DNA from 2 places in the Paenibacillus humicola genome. Region 1 is predicted to be linked to the other one. Evidence: a T-box and tRNA genes for the amino acid it is inferred to sense, from the RefSeq annotation. Region 1 holds a T-box; the other holds one or more tRNA genes.
What was found. A T-box is a leader RNA that pairs with one kind of tRNA and senses whether it is charged. The one in region 1 lies ahead of tyrS (tyrosine--tRNA ligase), so its partner is inferred to be a tRNA-Tyr.
Positions count from the first base shown of each region.

Region 1 (9,245 bases):
CCGATTGATCAAGGAGTATTACGAGCTGATTCGCATGGTGCATGTCAAGGATTATATCGGCGGACCGGTACAGCGGGATGCGGAAGGAAAGGAAATCGATCCCACCGGATTTCTCGGATACACGCCGCTCGGCATGGGAGCTGTCGATATCCCAGGCATCCTCGGCTATTTGGAAGAGCGCGGGTACGGCCATTATGCCTCGGTCGAGCTGGACGGCAATCAGTGGAGCGCAACCCGCAAGGGTCATCCGATGATGACGCCGCTTGAGGCGATCGAGACGAGCAAACGTTACCTGCAGCGGCTCGGATACGACAACTTTCGGACCGTGTAACGGTTTGACCCGACTTAAAATAAGGAGTGAAAAAAACGATGACGGCAGCCCGAAACGTGCTGGTAACCGGAGGGGCCGGGCGTCTGGCCCGCTTTACCATCGATTATTTGCTGGAGCGCAATTATCAGGTGTCGGCGTTTGATGTCGTATCGCCCGATCCGGAGCATTTTCCGAAGGGAGTCCGGTTTATTAAAGGAAACTTGACGTCGCTCGAGGACAATATGCGCGCGATCCACATATCCGGTGCGGACGCGATTGTCCATCTCGGAGCCATTACGCACGATACGACGCTGCAGCCCGGACGCGTCCGCATTCAGCGCATGCCGGAAGACGAGACGATGCGGGTGAACGCGATGGGAACTTATTACCTGATGGATGCGGCCCGCCGATTCCATGTGAAGACCATCGTTGCGGCTTCGACGTACTATGTGCTCGGACTCGGTTTTCGAATCAGCGGGAGGCCGTTCCAGGTCGATTATTTGCCCATTGACGAAGAGCATCCGCTGCGGCCGGAGGATTCCTACAGCCTGTCCAAGCTCATCAACGAGGAAACGTTGAAGGCGTTCGGACTGGCCTACGGCATTCGGACCGTCGCCTTCCGCCTTAACGGCGTGGATTACCCGTTCCAGCGCGAGATGTACAAATATAATATTACGCCGGAAGCGCGTCCGGATCATGTCGGCGGGCCGATCGGCACAACGCATCAATATATCGATCCGCGCGATGCGGCGCAGGCATTCACGCTGGCGCTTGAGGCGACCAATCTCGATTTGTTCGAAGCGTTCTACCTGCATACGGACAGCAGGCACTGGGAGGATACGCGGACGGTCGTCGAACGCCACTGGCCTGATCTGAAAGAGATGGCCGCCCGCTTGGAAGGAACGGAGGGCCTTATTACGTGCCGCAAGCTGCGCGAGAAGCTGGGGTACGAGCCGCAGTATTCCTGGCGGAACCCACGGGACGATTTCTAAACCGATCGACAGGAATTATTTGCAAAATCGGAATGCTTTGTCGAACATGGTGCGAGGGGTGGGGGAAAACCTCTTTCAGGTGGTGCCCGATCGTAACAAAACGCAACATCGTATATGGACCACGACAGATATCGACGGAATACAACAATTTATGACATAATGCAACGGATCGCGACAGATTGCATAGACCACACTGATCGCGCAGCCGCGCATCGACTGGCTGCTTCCCGGATGGGAAGCAGCCTTTTTGAATTAAAGGTTCATAGGTTGAAGAAAACGGTCTGAGAGCCATGACGGCCGCGAAAAATCAGCCTTTTGGAGGGGCTGGTTTTTGTTAAAATAAAACCAATTTCTTCCGTTTTTTGTGATACTTTCATGGTAATATAGATGCATCACATCAGCGAAAGAGGGGATGAGCCGATGGATGAACTTCGTTATCCGATCGGGAAATTTGCGCCCGTTCAAGATCCGACTCCAGAACAGCGGAACAGATGGATCGAGGAGCTTGTGAGAACGGGAGAGATCCTTCGGTTGACGGTGGCAAACCTGACCGAGGAACAGCTGCGTTCTCCCTACCGTCCAGGAGGCTGGACGATCCGTCAGGTCGTTCACCATATGGCTGATAACGGTATGAACGCCTTTATTCGGTTCAAAAGAGCGCTGACGGAGGATCATCCGGCAGCAAGTTCATACCGGGAGGATGTGTGGGCGGAGCTGAGCGATTATCAACTGCCGCTTGAACCTTCCCTGAGACTCTTGGAAGCCGTGCACATTCGTTTCGCCGCTTGGCGCAAATCGCTTCGCTGAAGCAACGTATGGGATGGTAAATAAAGGAGCAATATTTTTCAGCAATCGATAAGAAATGGAAACCGAACAATAGTGGTACACTAAATAAAAAATGAATCGGAAGATTAGGGGGAATACGATGACAAAAACAATCCAAACCATCGTTCCGCATTTATGGTATGACAAGGAGGCGAATGAAGCGGCGGAGTTTTATACTTCCCTATTCCCGGACTCCGCAATTACGAATCGAACAACTCTCCGCGACACTCCTTCCGGCGACTCCGATCTCGTCTCTTTTGAGCTGTGGGGCCAGAAGTTTATGGCAATCAGCGCAGGTCCATTTTTCAAGTTCAATCCGTCGGTGTCTTTCATCGTTCATTTCGACCCATCTCGAGACAAGGACGCGAGCGAACACATCAATCAGGTTTGGAACAAATTGTCCGAAGGCGGCACGGCGTTAATGCCGCTCGATAAATATCCGTTCAGTGAGCGGTATGGCTGGATTCAAGATAAGTATGGTTTGTCCTGGCAGTTAATCGTTACCGATCCGGAGGGTGAAGAACGGCCTGCGATCATGCCGTCGCTCATGTTTACCGGCGATAAATGCGGCCAGGCGGAAGAAGCGATTCATTTTTATTCATCCGTATTTCAGAACTCAAAGCAGGGCCTGATGGCCCGTTACCCTCAAGGCATGGAACCGGACAGAGAAGGAACCGTCATGTTCTCTGATTTCATGCTTGAGAATCAATGGTTTGCCGCAATGGACAGTGCGAGAGAGCATTCCTTCAGCTTTAACGAAGCCGTCTCTTTCATGGTTTATTGCGACAATCAAAAAGAGATGGATTACTATTGGGACAAGCTCTCGGCGGTTCCCGAGGCCGAGCAATGCGGCTGGCTGAAGGATCGGTTTGGACTGTCCTGGCAAATTGCGCCGAGCGAGATGGACGAGATGATGGGCAAGGGGACGCCGGAGCAAATCGCGCGAGTAACGAAGGCTTTTCTTAAAATGAAAAAATTGGATCTTGCGGAGCTGCAAAGAGCATTCAAGGGATAATGTAGGTCACTTGGCTGCTCGGTGCATGGCAGGTCCCTGGCGACATAGAAAATGCCCTTGCCGTTTTTCGGCGGTCAAAGGGCATTTTTTTCTTCATGATGGAAGCTTTACGTCTGCGGGTTCGGCGTGCGGCGGTCGGCGGTTCAATCCGAAAAACTTGGGTTCGAGCCGCGAACTGCGCTCGCGCGTCCTTGCGGTTCTTCCCAATTTTCTTGCCGGCCGAGCGCAGTCTCATCCAGGAAATAATAAGCCCCGCCAGCCTGTTCGAGACCGCGGGCGTAAACGGAGTAGGTGTGAAAAACATCGTCTCCGAACCGGAGAAAACAGCTTCGTCCCGGTAACTCGATGGACTTCCCCGTACCGACTTGTAATGGCTTGCCCAACTGCTCGTACTCCGCCTTGGTCCGGTAATTGTACTCGACCGGAGCGACACGCTCGTCCAGCGTAACGTGGAAATCATAATTAAAGTCGTTTCCGTGTGAGGAGTACCAAGGGAATCGCCAGCCCTTCCGAGTCTTGTAGGCTTCTATTTTTTCCAGTGGAGCGCGTGAAATGTAAACGAAAGCGGTGTCGCGGGCATGTAAATGTTTAAAGAGGCCGTCGGACATTTCGTCAGCGCCGGCCGAGCAGCCCGGGCAGCCCCTCTCCCAGCTCGGATCGAACATAAAATGGCCGACGATGAGCTGAGAACGGCCGTCGAACAAGTCCGGCAGGCTGACTCTGCCGTCCGGCCCATCGAAGACGTACGTTTTTTCAATTTTAACCATGGGGAGCCGGCGCCGCGCAGAATTCAATGCATCTCTTGCCCGGGTGGCCTCCTTCTCTTTGATTAGAAGATCCTTGCGGGCAATAAGCCATTCTTCTCGGGATACAATTTGGGGAAATTGAATATTGTGTGCGTCTTCCGCCATTTCGATCTGCTCCTTTCCTATTTTTCTTAAATGGTATCACTTAAAGCGGCACAGCGTTTCTTCTGGATTGCTCAAATAATTCGGACTTCCCAGTATGCGGATAAGGAAAAATTTAAAAATTCGGGATTCATCCTGCCAAGCGTTTTATGAGAACGCTCGTTCCATCGATTAAATCCGGCGGATTGCTGTTCAGAAAAACTTCGCAATGAAGAACAATACTCAGGGCAGAATATAGGGAGAAAGAACCAACGATAAAATGGAGGTTGCACGATTGAAAAATCGCTGTATTTTGCCGGCTGCTGCTTTCATTATTTTTGTTATGACTTCTTGTACGACCAATAACATTGTGTTTGAACCCATAAACCGAATACTACAGATCGAAGATATTGCTTCCATCCAAGTTGTCGGGGGACCCCCTAGAACTAAACCCTCGCCTTTATATAAATTCTCGGATGGGACTGGAAAAGCTCTAATCACAAAAATTGGAGGCTGGATTAATTCTTCGGTTCCTCTCGGGACTCAACCCGATTATGGCAGGCACGGATACCCTAGGATTTTAAAAATTCAATTCAATGCAGGGAAACCCATTTTCGTTGAGCCCGGCTACAAGTGTATTAAGCTCAAGAAATCTCCGGCTGATATATACATTCCCGAAACACAAACTGTTACAATTAAAAGTTGTGGCGCAATAAAAGACGAGATTGTTCTAAGCAGCGTCTCAATAAACTTGCGAGCAAAATCCCCCGAACTATATGAATGGCTGATTGAGGGATGGAAAACAGAACATAATAAACCATCAATTCCAGTTGAAGTGATGGATTACAAGAACAGATGATTTCAAGGCGAGCGTACTTTTTAAATTAGGAAAAGAACCCGAATTAATTATGGAGGGATTATTCTGTTTAAATGGATATTTTCACTCGTCTCTATTACATACTGTCGATGGAATCAAATGAACTCGTTATTGCATCGGGCGAGCCGATGGCTGGTTAAAATCAAAAGAGAAGAAACCATTATCGATGTTCGTAATAAAACGAGTAAAACCAGAACTGTGGTTGAGAATTTTAAATTTGATTTAAGTGGGGAGAAAGCTAACATAAGCGGAGTTGAAGCGAGATTTGTCCCTTGGGTTCATAACAAACCCGGGGGATATTTACGATGGGTACAAGATGGGACTTATTTACAAATGGACAGTGGAAATTTAAAGAAGGAAAAAATGAGTGAGATTGCAAATTCGATCAATTGATAAATAGATCAAGATAGTACCGTGAACTACCTATAAAGTCCCTTACCATGCCAAAATAAACTGGCCTTGCTGCGGCAAGGCCAGTTGGCTTGGTGCGGGAAGGCCGGTGTTTACGGCTCGCAGCGCACCAGGAAGTAATTCTTTTTGCCGCGGCGCAGGACGATGAACTTGCCGTGCAGCCGCTCGCCGGCGGTGATCACGGCGTCCGCAGCGGTCGTTTTGACGCCGTTAACGTGCACAGCGCCGCTCTCGATGTCCTGCTTCGCCTGGCGGCGGGAAGGCGCCGCCTTCGTCTCGACCAGCAGGTCGATCAGGCCGATTTCGGTCCGCCCGGACAGCACGGTGGTCGGCATATCCTGCAGCGCCTCGACCAGCTCTTCCTCTTTCAGCTGGGTAACGTCTCCGGAGAACAGCGCCTGCGTAATGTTCTCGGCGCTGACGAGCGCGTCTTCGCCATGCACCAAACGCGTAACCTCGCGGGCAAGCTCCCGCTGGGCGATTCGCTTTTCGGGCGCCTGCTTCAGCTCCTCTTCAAGCGCCTCGATCTGATCGCGAGTCAGGAAAGTGAAGTATTTCAGAAACTTGATGACGTCGTTGTCGTCGGTGTTGATCCAGAACTGGTAGAACTGGTAGACCGACGTTTTGCTGCGGTCCAGCCACACGGCGCCCGATTCGGACTTGCCGAATTTCTTGCCGTCGCTCTTCGTTACGAGCGGGAGCGTCAGGCCGAAGGCGCCGCCCCCGCCCATTTTGCCGATCAGGTCGAGGCCCGCCGTAATGTTGCCCCATTGGTCGCTGCCGCCAACCTGCAGGGTGACGCCATGATCGACATGCAGCTTGTAGAAATCGTACGACTGCAGAATCATGTAGCTGAATTCCGTAAAAGAGATCCCGTTCGCAAGGCGCGAATCGACGGAATCCTTCGCCAGCATATAGTTGACCGTGAAGTTTTTGCCGATATCCCGCAGGAACGTGATCATATCCAGCGGCGCAAGCCAATCGTAGTTGCTCACGAGCTTGGCCGGATTATCCTTGCGTTCAAAATCCAGAAAGCGCGTCAGCTGCCGCTTCAGACTTTCCGTCCACATCGCCACGGTATCCGCCGTATTCAGCGTACGCTCCGACGAACGGCCGCTCGGATCGCCGATAAGGCCCGTGCCGCCGCCGACCAGCGCGATCGCGTTATGTCCCGCCTCCTGAAAGCGGCGCAGGATCAAGATCGGCAGCAGGTGCCCGATATGCAGGCTGTCTGCCGTCGGGTCGTAGCCGCTGTACAGCGTGACCCGCCCTTCCTTCAGCTTTTTGTCCAGCCCTTCGCGGTCCGTCACCTGGTAAATCAGGCCGCGGTACTCCAAATCCTCCAATAGATCGACGCCTGCTGCTGTCATATTCGCCATACCCCTCTTACCTCCGATAGGATAAAAAATAAAAAACGCCCCTGTCTCAAAGACAGGGACGAGTTCTCGCGGTACCACCCTCATTGAGCATGCCTCGGCACGCTCCGCTCAATCGGATAACGGCCGACCGCCGTCTCGTCCTTCTGCGCGCGGCAGTTTCGGACCGGGATGCTCCAGGACGTAATTCACCTTCGCACTTGCACCGGCTCGCACCAGCCGCCGGCTCTCTGGGACAACGTGTCGAAAGCTACTGATTCCCTTCCAAGCATGTATAACCATTCGTTTGCAATACTGTACACAATTTTACCCGGATTTGTCAACCGCCATACCTTCAGCATTTGAGTGAAGTGAAACGATCAGGCCAAGAGCGCGGGAACAAATTACTGCTAGGTGCGATGCAGCAAACACCGCCGGTCACGGGGGCGGTCTCTTTTTTGGCCGAAAACCGGCATTGGGCGGACGAATTTTAAACGGATTTTAAACGCCGCCACCGCTTTGCTTTAAACTTGACCGATTACGATTGTTACCGAGGTGATCAGCAATGAACGAATGGATTTTGCAGACGGAGCGGCTCACGAAGAAGCTGGGCGGAAGAGCCGTCGTCAGCGATGTGAACATTCAAATGGCAAAAGGGGATATTTACGGCTTTCTCGGGCCGAACGGCGCGGGCAAAACGACGACGATCCGCATGCTGCTCGGTCTGGCGAAGCCGACGCACGGGGGTATCCGCATCTTCGGCCGGGATATGCGCAAGCACCGGATGGCCGTCCTTCGCAAGGTCGGCTCACTGGTCGAATATCCTTCGTATTACGGCCATTTGAGCGCGGTCGAAAATTTGGAGGCGGTGCGCCGGCTGCTGGACGTCCCCAAATCGCGCATCGACGAGGCGCTCGCCACGGTCCGCCTGACCAAGGAGGCGAAGCGGGCCGTCAAGGGCTATTCGCTCGGCATGAAGCAAAGGCTCGGCATCGCGACCGCGCTGCTCGGCAAGCCGGAGCTGCTCATCCTGGACGAGCCGACGAACGGGCTCGATCCGGCGGGCATCCTCGAGATCCGCGAGCTGATCAAGAGCCTGCCCCGCGAGCAGGGCGTTACGGTGCTCGTCTCGAGTCACCTGCTGTCGGAGATCGAGCAGATGGCGACACGGGTCGGCATTATCGCCAAAGGGCAGATCATTTTCCAGGATAAAATCGATACGCTGCGGCAGCGGGCGCAGAGCAAAATCCGGCTTGGCGTCAGCGATCCGGAGGAGGCCTGGCGGCTGCTGCTCGCCGGCGGGTACAAAGCCGATTGGGACCGGAGCCGGCTGACCGTCGACATGGCGCCCGACGAGACCGTCGCCGCGATGGTCGCCGCCCTCGTGCGAAACGATTTCGCCGTCTACCGGGTGGAGGAGGAGGGCGCTTCGCTTGAGAGCATCTTCCTCGGCATGACCGGCGGGGAGGGGAGCTTATGACGCTGCGGGTGCTTTCCGCCGAGCTGCTTAAGATTCGCAGGAAGATGATCTGGTTTCTGATCTTTCTCGGGCCGCTTGGGGTAGTCGGGCTGCAGGCGGTCAATTTCGGCCTTCGCTACGACTATTTGATGAAGATTTATAAGGCTGATCCGTGGGGCGGCGTCTTCTCCAACGTCTTCTCGCTCATGGTGCCGACGCTGTTCATGGGACTTGCGATCATCACCTCCATGACGGCGGGGATCGAGCACCAGACGAACGCCTGGAAAATGACGCTGGCGCTGCCGGTCACCCGGACTCAGGTATTCACGGGCAAATTTTTGCTGAATGCGCTGCTGCTCTTGTGCTCCAGCACGCTCCTTGCGGCCGGTACGGCGGCGTTCGGCGCCGCGCTGGGCCTCAACATGTCGAGTCTTCCGTATGTACAGCTGCTCGAAAAGGCCTTTTACCCTTTTTTGGCGATCGTACCCTTCATCGCGCTGCAGGTATGGTTGTCCGTCACGATCCAGAACCAGGCCGTGCCGCTGACCTTCGGCATCGCGGGCACCGTCTTTTCCCTGTTCGCCAGCCGCTTCGGCGACGCGATGCCGTATTATTGGCCGTACCTGGTCGGCACGGCGGACCATCCGCTTTATCCGGTCGCCGCCGGCATTGCGCTCGGCGCTGTTCTGCTGCTGGCCGGCGCGGTCCATTTCGCCCGGAAGGATGTGAAGTAGATGATTCGCATGATTCGTTCCGAGTGGCTCAAGGTGCGCGGCACCGTCGTATGGCTGCTTGCGGTCGTCAGCCCGATTGCCGCGGGGCTCGTCGTCCTGCTGAACGCGCAGAGCACCGTTCAGACGGGCGCCCCTTGGCTGACGGCGCTCCAGCTGATGGCGGCGCTGCATGCGCTCTTGTTTCTGCCGATGCTTACCGGTATTTTCGCCGGACTCGTTTGCCGGTATGAGCATGCCGGCGGCGGATGGAAGCAGCTGCTGGCGCTGCCGGTTTCCCGAAGTCAGGTGTATCTCGTGAAATTTCTGTTCGTCATGCTGCTGATCGCCGTAACGCAGCTGCTGTTTCTGGCGGCGCTGCTGCTGATCGGCACGTCGCTCGG
Region 1 is NZ_JAQGPL010000001.1:5,528,303-5,537,547, reverse strand. It holds gene PD282_RS25390 (sugar phosphate isomerase/epimerase family protein) at 1-331, shown strand, start outside; gene PD282_RS25385 (NAD-dependent epimerase/dehydratase family protein) at 370-1,302, shown strand; gene PD282_RS25380 (DinB family protein) at 1,723-2,109, shown strand; gene PD282_RS25375 (VOC family protein) at 2,228-3,142, shown strand; gene PD282_RS25370 (DUF899 domain-containing protein) at 3,286-4,053, opposite strand; gene PD282_RS25365 (hypothetical protein) at 4,325-4,888, shown strand; gene PD282_RS25360 (DUF4367 domain-containing protein) at 5,006-5,299, shown strand; gene tyrS (tyrosine--tRNA ligase) at 5,410-6,687, opposite strand; T-box leader at 6,748-6,969, opposite strand; gene PD282_RS25350 (ABC transporter ATP-binding protein) at 7,238-8,152, shown strand; gene PD282_RS25345 (ABC transporter permease) at 8,149-8,865, shown strand; gene PD282_RS25340 (ABC transporter permease) at 8,866-9,245, shown strand, end outside.

Region 2 (9,245 bases), 5.3 Mb from region 1:
TGTTTTCCAGCACTTTAAACACTTCGTCCCCCGGCCGGGTCGGGTCGAGGTCCCCAACGTGCAGCGCGTCGCCGTGGCCGAGCCCGGTGTTGTACAAGCCTTGCCCGTTATCGTCGATCGTCATCGCCCCGTAAATGATCTCGTCCTTGCCGTCCCCGTCCACATCCGCGACGCTCAAGTTATGATTGCCCTGGTCCGTCCAGCTCCCGTATCCTTCGTTGTTCGTATCGAACTTCCACAGCTTGGTCAGCTTGCCGTCCCGCCAATTGTAGGCGACAAGCACCGTCCGGGTATAATACCCCCGCGCCATGACGAGGCTCGGACGGACGCCGTCCAAATACGCGATGCAGGCGAGGAAGCGGTCCACGCGATTGCCGTAGCTGTCGCCCCAATCCGAAACGTTGCCCCGCGGCGGGTCGTAATCCGTCGTAACCAGCGCCTTGCCGTTCAAGCCGCTGAAAATCGTCAAATATTCCGGTCCGGCAAGCACGCGCCCGGGTCTGCTGCTCGTCAGGTCGCGCCAGTCCGCGTTCGGATCGCCGATCACCTTGCCGGTTCCGTCCGTCGTGCCGTCCGCGGTCTTCATCGCGACCTCGGCTTTGCCGTCGCCGTCCAAATCATACACCATAAACTGCGTGTAATGCGCGCCGGCGCGAATGTTTTTGCCAAGGCTGATCCGCCACATCAGCGTCCCGTCCAGCTTATATGCATCCACGAAAACCGGACCGGTTACGCCGTCCTGCGAATTGTCTTTCGAGTTGGACGGGTCCCATTTCAGCACGATTTCATATTTGCCGTCCCCGTCCAAATCCCCTACGCTCGCATCATTGGCGCTGTAAGTGTAGACCGACCCGTCGGGATTCGTTCCGTCCGCCGGCTTTTGAAGCGGAACCGTCAAATGGTTCGTGCCCCACACATGCGCCGGAGCCGACGGGGACAGTTCTTTGCCCGCGACAATCGCGCGAACCGCGTACGTCGAATTCGGCGTTCCCGAAGGATCGGAGAAATTCGTGCTCGTTGCGATCGGATCCGAGTTCACCTTGACGCCGTCCCGGTACAGATTGAACGTTGTGCTTTCCGGCTCCGTTCCCAGCAGGCGCCAGCTGACAAAGACGCCCGCATCGGTTTTCACCGCAACCAGCCCGCGGTCCAGAAATTCCATTTGCCGTTTCGGTGCGGTTCCTGCAAGCGCAGCGGCATCGGCCGGCGCGGCCGCATTGGCCGGTTTAACGGCGGGTGAAAACGCCACCGTGCTGTAAAGCATTGCGGCGCCGAGCATGAATGCGCTTACCTTTTTAAACGTCGACTTCCATGTTGTGGCCATTACTTTTCTCCTCTCTGACCTTCCTTGGAATGAACCTGTTACACGTCAAGCGTCGATCTTGATGCCTGTCCTTTGTGCTTCTCACCTCCGTTTTTACACGACCCGGCATTTTGCCCTTTTGGGATCTCCATATTCCGCCGGCTCGTCCGCTTAAATGACCGGAGCCGGCTTTATCATCGTAACCAGCCCGCTCTTTTTCCTGCAATTGGACTTTTTTCTCCGCAAGCGAGCAGAGACTTTCATTTTTTGGCGGCAGTTGGACAATTTTGCAAAACAGGGCTGAACCGATGTATTGGTCCCGCGAGGCTCTTTTCATGAAACCGGTTCATTCTCCGCCTGTTCCTATCATGAAAAAAAGCCGTGCCACAAGGCACGACTCCTCAATTAACGGAATAAAATTTTTCGCAACGCAAAATTTCCTCGCTCTTCGGAAGCTCCAGAACGCACGCAGCATGCTCCACCCTCGCAGGACGTCTTCGTTAATCATCGCTTCCGCGCCTTGCAATTTCCCGCAGCGGATTACCTCCCATGAACGCGCCTGCCGGAACGTCCTTGTGCACGACAGAGCCCGCGGCGATGACGGCCCCGTCCCCGATCGTCACGCCGGGAAGCAGGGTCGAATTCGCGCCGATCATCACATTGGAGCCGATCGTCACGTCGCCAAGCCGATACTCGTGGATTAAATATTCATGCGTTAAAATCGTCGTATTGTATCCGATGATCGAGTTATCCCCGACCCGAATCCGTTCCGGAAAAAAGACATCGACCATCACCATCAGCGCAAAAGCGGTTTGCCGGCCCACCTTCATTCCGAGCAGGCGGCGGTATATCCAGTTCTTCACCGGCAGCAACGGGCAGTACCGCGCAATTTGGATGCAGATGAAATTTCGCACCGCCTTCAGCGGGCTGACGGTCCGGTAAACTTGCCACAGGGCGTTCGCCCCCTCGACCGGGTAACGCTCCAATTTCCGCACAATCCGACGCTCCTCTAAATAAACGAGTACAAGTCGCGCATTTCGTATAGGATATGGCGCGCCCCGCTTTCCCGCAGCTTCTGCTCGCCCTTCAGCGACCATGCGACGCCGACCGGTATGACGCCGGCAGCCTCAGCAGCCTCCATATCGACGGGGCTGTCCCCGATCATCATCGTCGAATCCGGCTCGGCGCCAAGCGCCTGCATCGCCTTCAGCACCGGCTCGGGATGCGGCTTCAGCCGCTCGACATCGTCCAGCGTCACAATCGCAGCGCGCTCGAAAAAACCGTCGAGCCCGGTAAACTTCAAGCCGCGCAGCGTCGTGAGCTCCATCTTGGTCGTGACGATGCCGAGCCCGACTCCCGCCTTGCGAAGCTTGGCCAACACTTCCGCCACATCGCCGAACGGCTTCACATAGTCGTCATGCAGCCGCAAATTCACATCCCGATAAGCGGCGATCAGGCCGGTGACGTCTTCGAGGCCGGAGAACCGCTGCATTTGGTCGGTCAGCGGCAGCCCCATGCCGGGAATAATATGCTCGCGTCCGAACTCGGGCGGCACAATGTCTTTTAACACCTGCAGGAACGTTTCGATAATGAGCTCGTTCGTATCGAGAATCGTGCCGTCCAAATCGAACAGCATCGTTCGAATCGCAGTTTTCATGGAAAGCTCCTTGTGATGGGATGGAATCTTACCAGGCGATGGTGAAATACGCCCTCCACGTCATTTCATTGAGGATCCAGTCCGGAGGGCGGAGCGTATCGCGCCAGCCGCGCCTCCCGTTTAATCGAAATCGTCGGAATCGTCGGCAATCGTTTCGGTCAGCTTGTTCGTGAATTGCAGCGCGGCATTATAGCCCATCCGTTTGAGTCGGAAATTCATCGCCGCCACTTCGATGATAACGGCAAGGTTTCGTCCCGGCTGGACCGGGACGGTTACAAGAGGGATGTCCGTATCGATGATGCGCGTTAATTCCTCGTCAAGACCGAGACGGTCGTACTGCTTGTCGGGCTGCCAGTTCTCCAGCTTGATGACGACGCTGATCCGTTTCATCGAACGGACGGCTCCGGCCCCGAACAGCGTCATGACATTGATAATGCCAAGGCCGCGAATCTCCAGCAGGTGCCGGATCAGCTCCGGTGCGCTGCCGTGCAGCTGCCCGTCGGACGTTTGCCGGATTTCCACCGCGTCGTCGGCGACCAGGCGATGGCCCCGTTTTACCAGCTCAAGCGCCGTTTCGCTTTTGCCGATTCCGCTTCCGCCCGTAATGAGCATGCCGACGCCATAGATGTCGACGAGCACGCCGTGAATCGTGGCCGACGGAGCCAGCCTGCGTTCCAAAAAGTTGGTAATGCGGCTGATCAGAATCGTCGTCGCCACATGACTGCGCAGCACCGGAATTTGTTTGCGGTTGGATTCCTCGATCAATTCCTTCGGGGCTTCAAGCCCGCGCGTTATGATAAAACACGGCGTCTCGTCATCGCACAACCGCTCGATCCGGTCAATTCGTTCCTCGCCGCTGAGCGTCTCCATAAACGCTAGCTCGGTACGGCCGAGAATTTGCACGCGTTCATTCGGGTAATAATGAAAATAGCCCGCCATCTCCAGTCCAGGCCGGGACAAATCGTCAACGGTAATATTTCGGCGCAGGCCGTCTTCTCCGCTTACGATTTCCAGCTGAAACTGGCTGACCAGCTCGGATACTTTTACTTTTTTAGGCATTGCCAGTCCTCCTCAAGTTGCAGCAGCTCATTCTGCTCTGACCCAGGTTGCTAGTTCCAATTTACTCATTCACATCGTATAAGAAAAAAGCGTCAAACGCAACGTCCCGCCCCATTTTCGGTCAACCGGCCATAAAAAAGCAGCCGCCCGATTTAAAATCGAACGACTGCTTGGTTTAGCGGCAAAAGCCGAATCTTAGATTTCGAATACGTTCAGTTCGCTGTCTTTATCGAAGACATGAACCTTGTTCATATCCAGCGCAAGCTTCACGTTCGCGCCTTCTTTCGTGCCCGAACGGCCGTCAACGCGAGCGATAACGTTGTCTTTGCCCAGACCGGCCAAGTACAGCAGGCTTTCGTGACCGAGGTTCTCCGCCACTTCCACATGCGCACTCACGATCGTGTTCGGCGAAGCTTCCAGGAATACCGGCTCTTCGTGGATGTCCTCCGGACGAATACCGATGATGATTTCTTTGCCGAGATAACCCTTGTCGCGCAGCAGCTGCGCTTTGCCTTCCGGAACGACAACATCGATGCCGGTCGTTTTGAAATGAAGAGCGCCGCCCTGCTCGGAGAGCGTGCCGTTGATGAAGTTCATCGTCGGCGAACCGATAAAGCCGGCTACGAAAATGTTAACCGGATGGTTGTACAGCTCCTCCGGGGAAGCCGCTTGCTGGATAACGCCGTCTTTCATAACCACAATCCGGTCGCCCATCGTCATGGCTTCGATCTGGTCGTGGGTAACGTAAATAACGGTCGTTTCCAAACGCTTGGCCAGCTTCGTAATTTCCGCGCGCATTTGACCGCGCAGCTTTGCGTCAAGGTTGGAGAGCGGTTCGTCCATCAGGAACACTTGGGGTTCACGGACGATTGCGCGTCCCAAAGCGACACGCTGGCGTTGACCGCCGGACAATGCCTTCGGCTTACGGTCGAGCAGATGCTCGATATCGAGAATTTTGGCGGCTTCGCGAACACGCTTGTCGATTTCCGCCTTTTTGAATTTGCGAAGCTTAAGACCAAACGCCATGTTTTGGTACACGTTCATGTGCGGATACAGCGCGTAGGACTGGAACACCATCGCGATGTCGCGGTCTTTCGGAGCGACGTCGTTCACCAGACGGTCGCCGATGAACAATTTGCCTTCGGAAATTTCCTCGAGGCCGGCGATCATCCGCAGCGTCGTCGATTTGCCGCAGCCGGAAGGACCGACCAGAACGAGAAACTCCTTATCTTTAATATCGAGATTAACATCTTTTACGGAAGCGGCATCAGAACCAGCGTATTTTTTGTAGATGTGCTCTAAGCGTACACCTGCCATGAGATTTTCCCCCTAACGGAAATTTGTTGATCACTACAACTATCTTATATCAGCACCCGTCCTGTGACTATGCACAAACTCTACAAAAAAACTACTTCCTTTTCGTCACTTTGTACAATAATAAAATAATTTTGACAAGGACCGCATCGCGAAATTGCCTGACGTCGAGCTCTGTTTCCTGCTTTAGCTTGTCCAGCCGGTACAGCAGCGTATTACGGTGAATGTACAGTTTTTTGGCCGTCTCGCTTACGTTGCAGTCGAGCGAAAAGAAGGTTTCTAATGTGGTTAATATTTCGGGCTCTAAAAAGACATCCGTCCGCTTCAACGCCTGTTCGACGAATTTAATGCGCTGCGTCTCCGGAATGGCGCTGAGCAGCCGTTCTAGATGAAGTAGCCACGGGAGGTGAATGTTCGTTCCGACATGGAACGTCCGCCCCAAATTGATCGTCTCTCGAAGCAGCTGAGCTGTTGCGATAAGCGAGCTTGCAGGCGAGATCGGATAGGAGACCGCCAGATGGCACTCGCCGATCCACTCGCTGGCCAGCATGTCATGAAGGCCGGACGCAATCTGTCCGAGACTTTCCTCAAGCGATTCTTCGCTTTCCTCGTCCTTATCTTCAGACTGCGCATCCTGGATCAGCGTGATCGGCCCGAGAATCAGCCACTCCTGTTCCTTCAGCGGAATCAGCATCGCCTCTTCGGACAAAAAGGTGCGCAGCAGCTTTTCCAGCTCGCTGTAGCTGGATCGCCCCGTCTCGCTTTGCACGCAAACCAGCAGGAAAGGAATCATCTCGGAAAAAAGCCGGCCCTTCGCCGCGTACCGGTCGGGAATTGTCGTCTGCGGCTCGCTTAGATCGAGCTGCTCCGCGATCCAATCCCCCAGCTCCTTCGCATGCCGTTCGGTTTCCGATATGCTCTCCTGGCCCTTAACCGCATGTCCGCGCAGCTGGTCCAAGGCCCAGCCGATCAGACGGGCGGTTTGTTTACTGACCGCTTCCGACGGTATAGCGACAGCTTCCACTTCCTGCTGGTCGCTTCGTATCGCAAACATCAGCTGTCCATCCTCGCGCTGGATGGAGTCTCCCGGAGTGACTTTCGCTTTCCGCTGCCCGCCGCCGTTCCGGCCGTTCATTTGATGCTCATGCCACTCATCGAAGGAAATGCGCAGGTGCCGGACCGGGCTTTCCAAAATCGCCTGCAGCTGTTCGATCCATTTCTTATCGATCATCCCTTGGCCCCTATCGGTTAACGCACATGAAGCGCTTTTTTAGGCCATTGTAACATACATAACGCCGAAATTCAGCCTAAGACGGCATGGCGGGAAAGAAGTAGAAACGGTTGACACCGTCCAGGCTGTCGACAAAGCCAGGTGAACGGGTGACACCGTCTCTCGACAACCGAACAAGTTTCTTTACTTGAAATCGCGAAACAAAAGGTAAGTGGAAACGTCAACTTTCCTGTAAAACAAAAAAAAGCCTGCGGAATGCCGCAGGCGCTGCTTTAAGATATGGTGAGCCATGTAGGACTCGAACCTACGACACCCTGATTAAAAGTCAGGTGCTCTACCAACTGAGCTAATGGCTCTAACTTGTAGGAAATGGTGGAGGGCGATGGATTCGAACCACCGAACTCGTCAGAGAACAGATTTACAGTCTGCTGCGTTTGGCCACTTCGCTAGCCCTCCACGAAAAAAAAACAAAAAAATGGTGGCTCGGGACGGAATCGAACCGCCGACACGAGGATTTTCAGTCCTCTGCTCTACCAACTGAGCTACCGAGCCACGTTTGTTTGGATTCCCAATGTTTATCAAGGCAAATGGCGGAGCCGACGGGATTCGAACCCGCGGTCTCCTGCGTGACAGGCAGGCATGTTAGGCCTCTACACCACGGCTCCGCGTTTGCAATATGGTGGAGGCTGAGGGGATCGAACCCCCGACCCTCTGCTTGTAAGGCAGATGCTCTCCCAGCTGAGCTAAGCCTCCATATGTAAATGGTAGCGGCAGAGGGGATCGAACCCCCGACCTCACGGGTATGAACCGTACGCTCTAGCCAGCTGAGCTATGCCGCCACAATACTGGCCCGTTATCCGGGCAGATATTCAGGTACACAGCGTCGCCAAACGCTGCGCGTAATGATCACCGATGTCTCCGCGCTTGTCGGAAGACAAAAAGACCTTACACCCTGAAAACTGGATACGAACATCCGATCAATTCTTTAGCTGGTCTTCCGAAGCGGCGTTCACGTGTCCGTGAACACCGATAGGATAAGCCCTCGACCGATTAGTATTCGTCAGCTGCACACGTTGCCGCGCTTCCACCTCGAACCTATCAACCTGGTCGTCTTCCAGGGGTCTTACATACTGGGAAATCTCATCTTGAGGGGGGCTTCACGCTTAGATGCTTTCAGCGCTTATCCCGTCCGTACTTGGCTACCCAGCGGTGCTCCTGGCGGAACAACTGGTACACCAGCGGTACGTCCATCCCGGTCCTCTCGTACTAAGGACAGCTCCTCTCAAATTTCCTGCGCCCGCGACAGATAGGGACCGAACTGTCTCACGACGTTCTGAACCCAGCTCGCGTACCGCTTTAATGGGCGAACAGCCCAACCCTTGGGACCTACTTCAGCCCCAGGATGCGATGAGCCGACATCGAGGTGCCAAACCTCCCCGTCGATGTGGACTCTTGGGGGAGATAAGCCTGTTATCCCCAGGGTAGCTTTTATCCGTTGAGCGATGGCCCTTCCATGCGGTACCACCGGATCACTAAGCCCGACTTTCGTCCCTGCTCGACTTGTCGGTCTCGCAGTCAAGCTCCCTTCTGCCTTTACACGCTTCGAATGATTTCCAACCATTCTGAGGGAACCTTTGGGCGCCTCCGTTACGCTTTAGGAGGCGACCGCCCCAGTCAAACTGCCCGCCTGACACGGTCCCTCTACCCGTTTCAGGGTAGCAGGTTAGAACTCCGATACGATCAGGGTGGTATCCCAACGGCGCCTCCACCGAAGCTGGCGCTCCGGCTTCTTAGGCTCCCACCTATCCTGTACAGATCGTACCAAAGTCCAATATCAAGCTGCAGTAAAGCTCCATGGGGTCTTTCCGTCTTGTCGCGGGTAACCTGCATCTTCACAGGTATTAAAATTTCACCGGATCTCTCGTTGAGACAGCGCCCAAGTCGTTACGCCATTCGTGCGGGTCAGAATTTACCTGACAAGGAATTTCGCTACCTTAGGACCGTTATAGTTACGGCCGCCGTTTACTGGGGCTTCGGTTCACAGCTTCGCCTTGCGGCTTACCGCTCCCCTTAACCTTCCAGCACCGGGCAGGCGTCAGCCCGTATACTTCGCCTTACGGCTTCGCACAGACCTGTGTTTTTGCTAAACAGTCGCTTGGGCCTTTTCACTGCGGCCCCCTCGGGCTATTCACCCTACCGAGGCACCCCTTCTCCCGAAGTTACGGGGTCATGTTGCCGAGTTCCTTAACGAGAGTTCTTCCGCGCGCCTTAGCATACTCTGCTCGCCTACCTGTGTCGGTTTGCGGTACGGGCACCTTCACCTGGCTAGAGGCTTTTCTCGGCAGCCGGAGCCCATGACCTTCGGTACTGTAATTTTCCCTCCCCATCACAGCCCAGCCTTATCGGTTGACGGATTTGCCGATCAACCAGCCTCACTGCTTGGACGGGGCATTCCATCGCCCCGCGTCACTGCCCTTCTGCGTCACCCCAATCGCTCATAACGGTTTACGGTGGTACAGGAATCTCAACCTGTTGTCCTTCGACTACGCCTTTCGGCCTCGCCTTAGGTCCCGACTTACCCTGAGCGGACGAGCCTTCCTCAGGAACCCTTAGGCTTTCGGCGGACAAGATTCTCACTTGTCTTTTCGTTACTCATACCGGCATTCTCACTTGAATACAGT
Region 2 is NZ_JAQGPL010000001.1:188,448-197,692, reverse strand. It holds gene PD282_RS00950 (rhamnogalacturonan lyase) at 1-1,324, opposite strand, end outside; gene PD282_RS00945 (acyltransferase) at 1,804-2,298, opposite strand; gene PD282_RS00940 (HAD-IA family hydrolase) at 2,313-2,960, opposite strand; gene hprK (HPr(Ser) kinase/phosphatase) at 3,081-4,019, opposite strand; gene PD282_RS00930 (ABC transporter ATP-binding protein) at 4,215-5,336, opposite strand; gene PD282_RS00925 (PucR family transcriptional regulator) at 5,428-6,564, opposite strand; tRNA gene PD282_RS00920 (tRNA-Lys) at 6,845-6,920, opposite strand; tRNA gene PD282_RS00915 (tRNA-Tyr) at 6,935-7,020, opposite strand; tRNA gene PD282_RS00910 (tRNA-Phe) at 7,041-7,116, opposite strand; tRNA gene PD282_RS00905 (tRNA-Asp) at 7,153-7,229, opposite strand; tRNA gene PD282_RS00900 (tRNA-Val) at 7,242-7,317, opposite strand; tRNA gene PD282_RS00895 (tRNA-Met) at 7,327-7,403, opposite strand; rRNA gene PD282_RS00890 (23S ribosomal RNA) at 7,595-9,245, opposite strand, start outside.
Region 2: it encodes a tRNA-Tyr, which carries the amino acid that the T-box ahead of tyrS (tyrosine--tRNA ligase) is inferred to sense. The anticodon was not compared.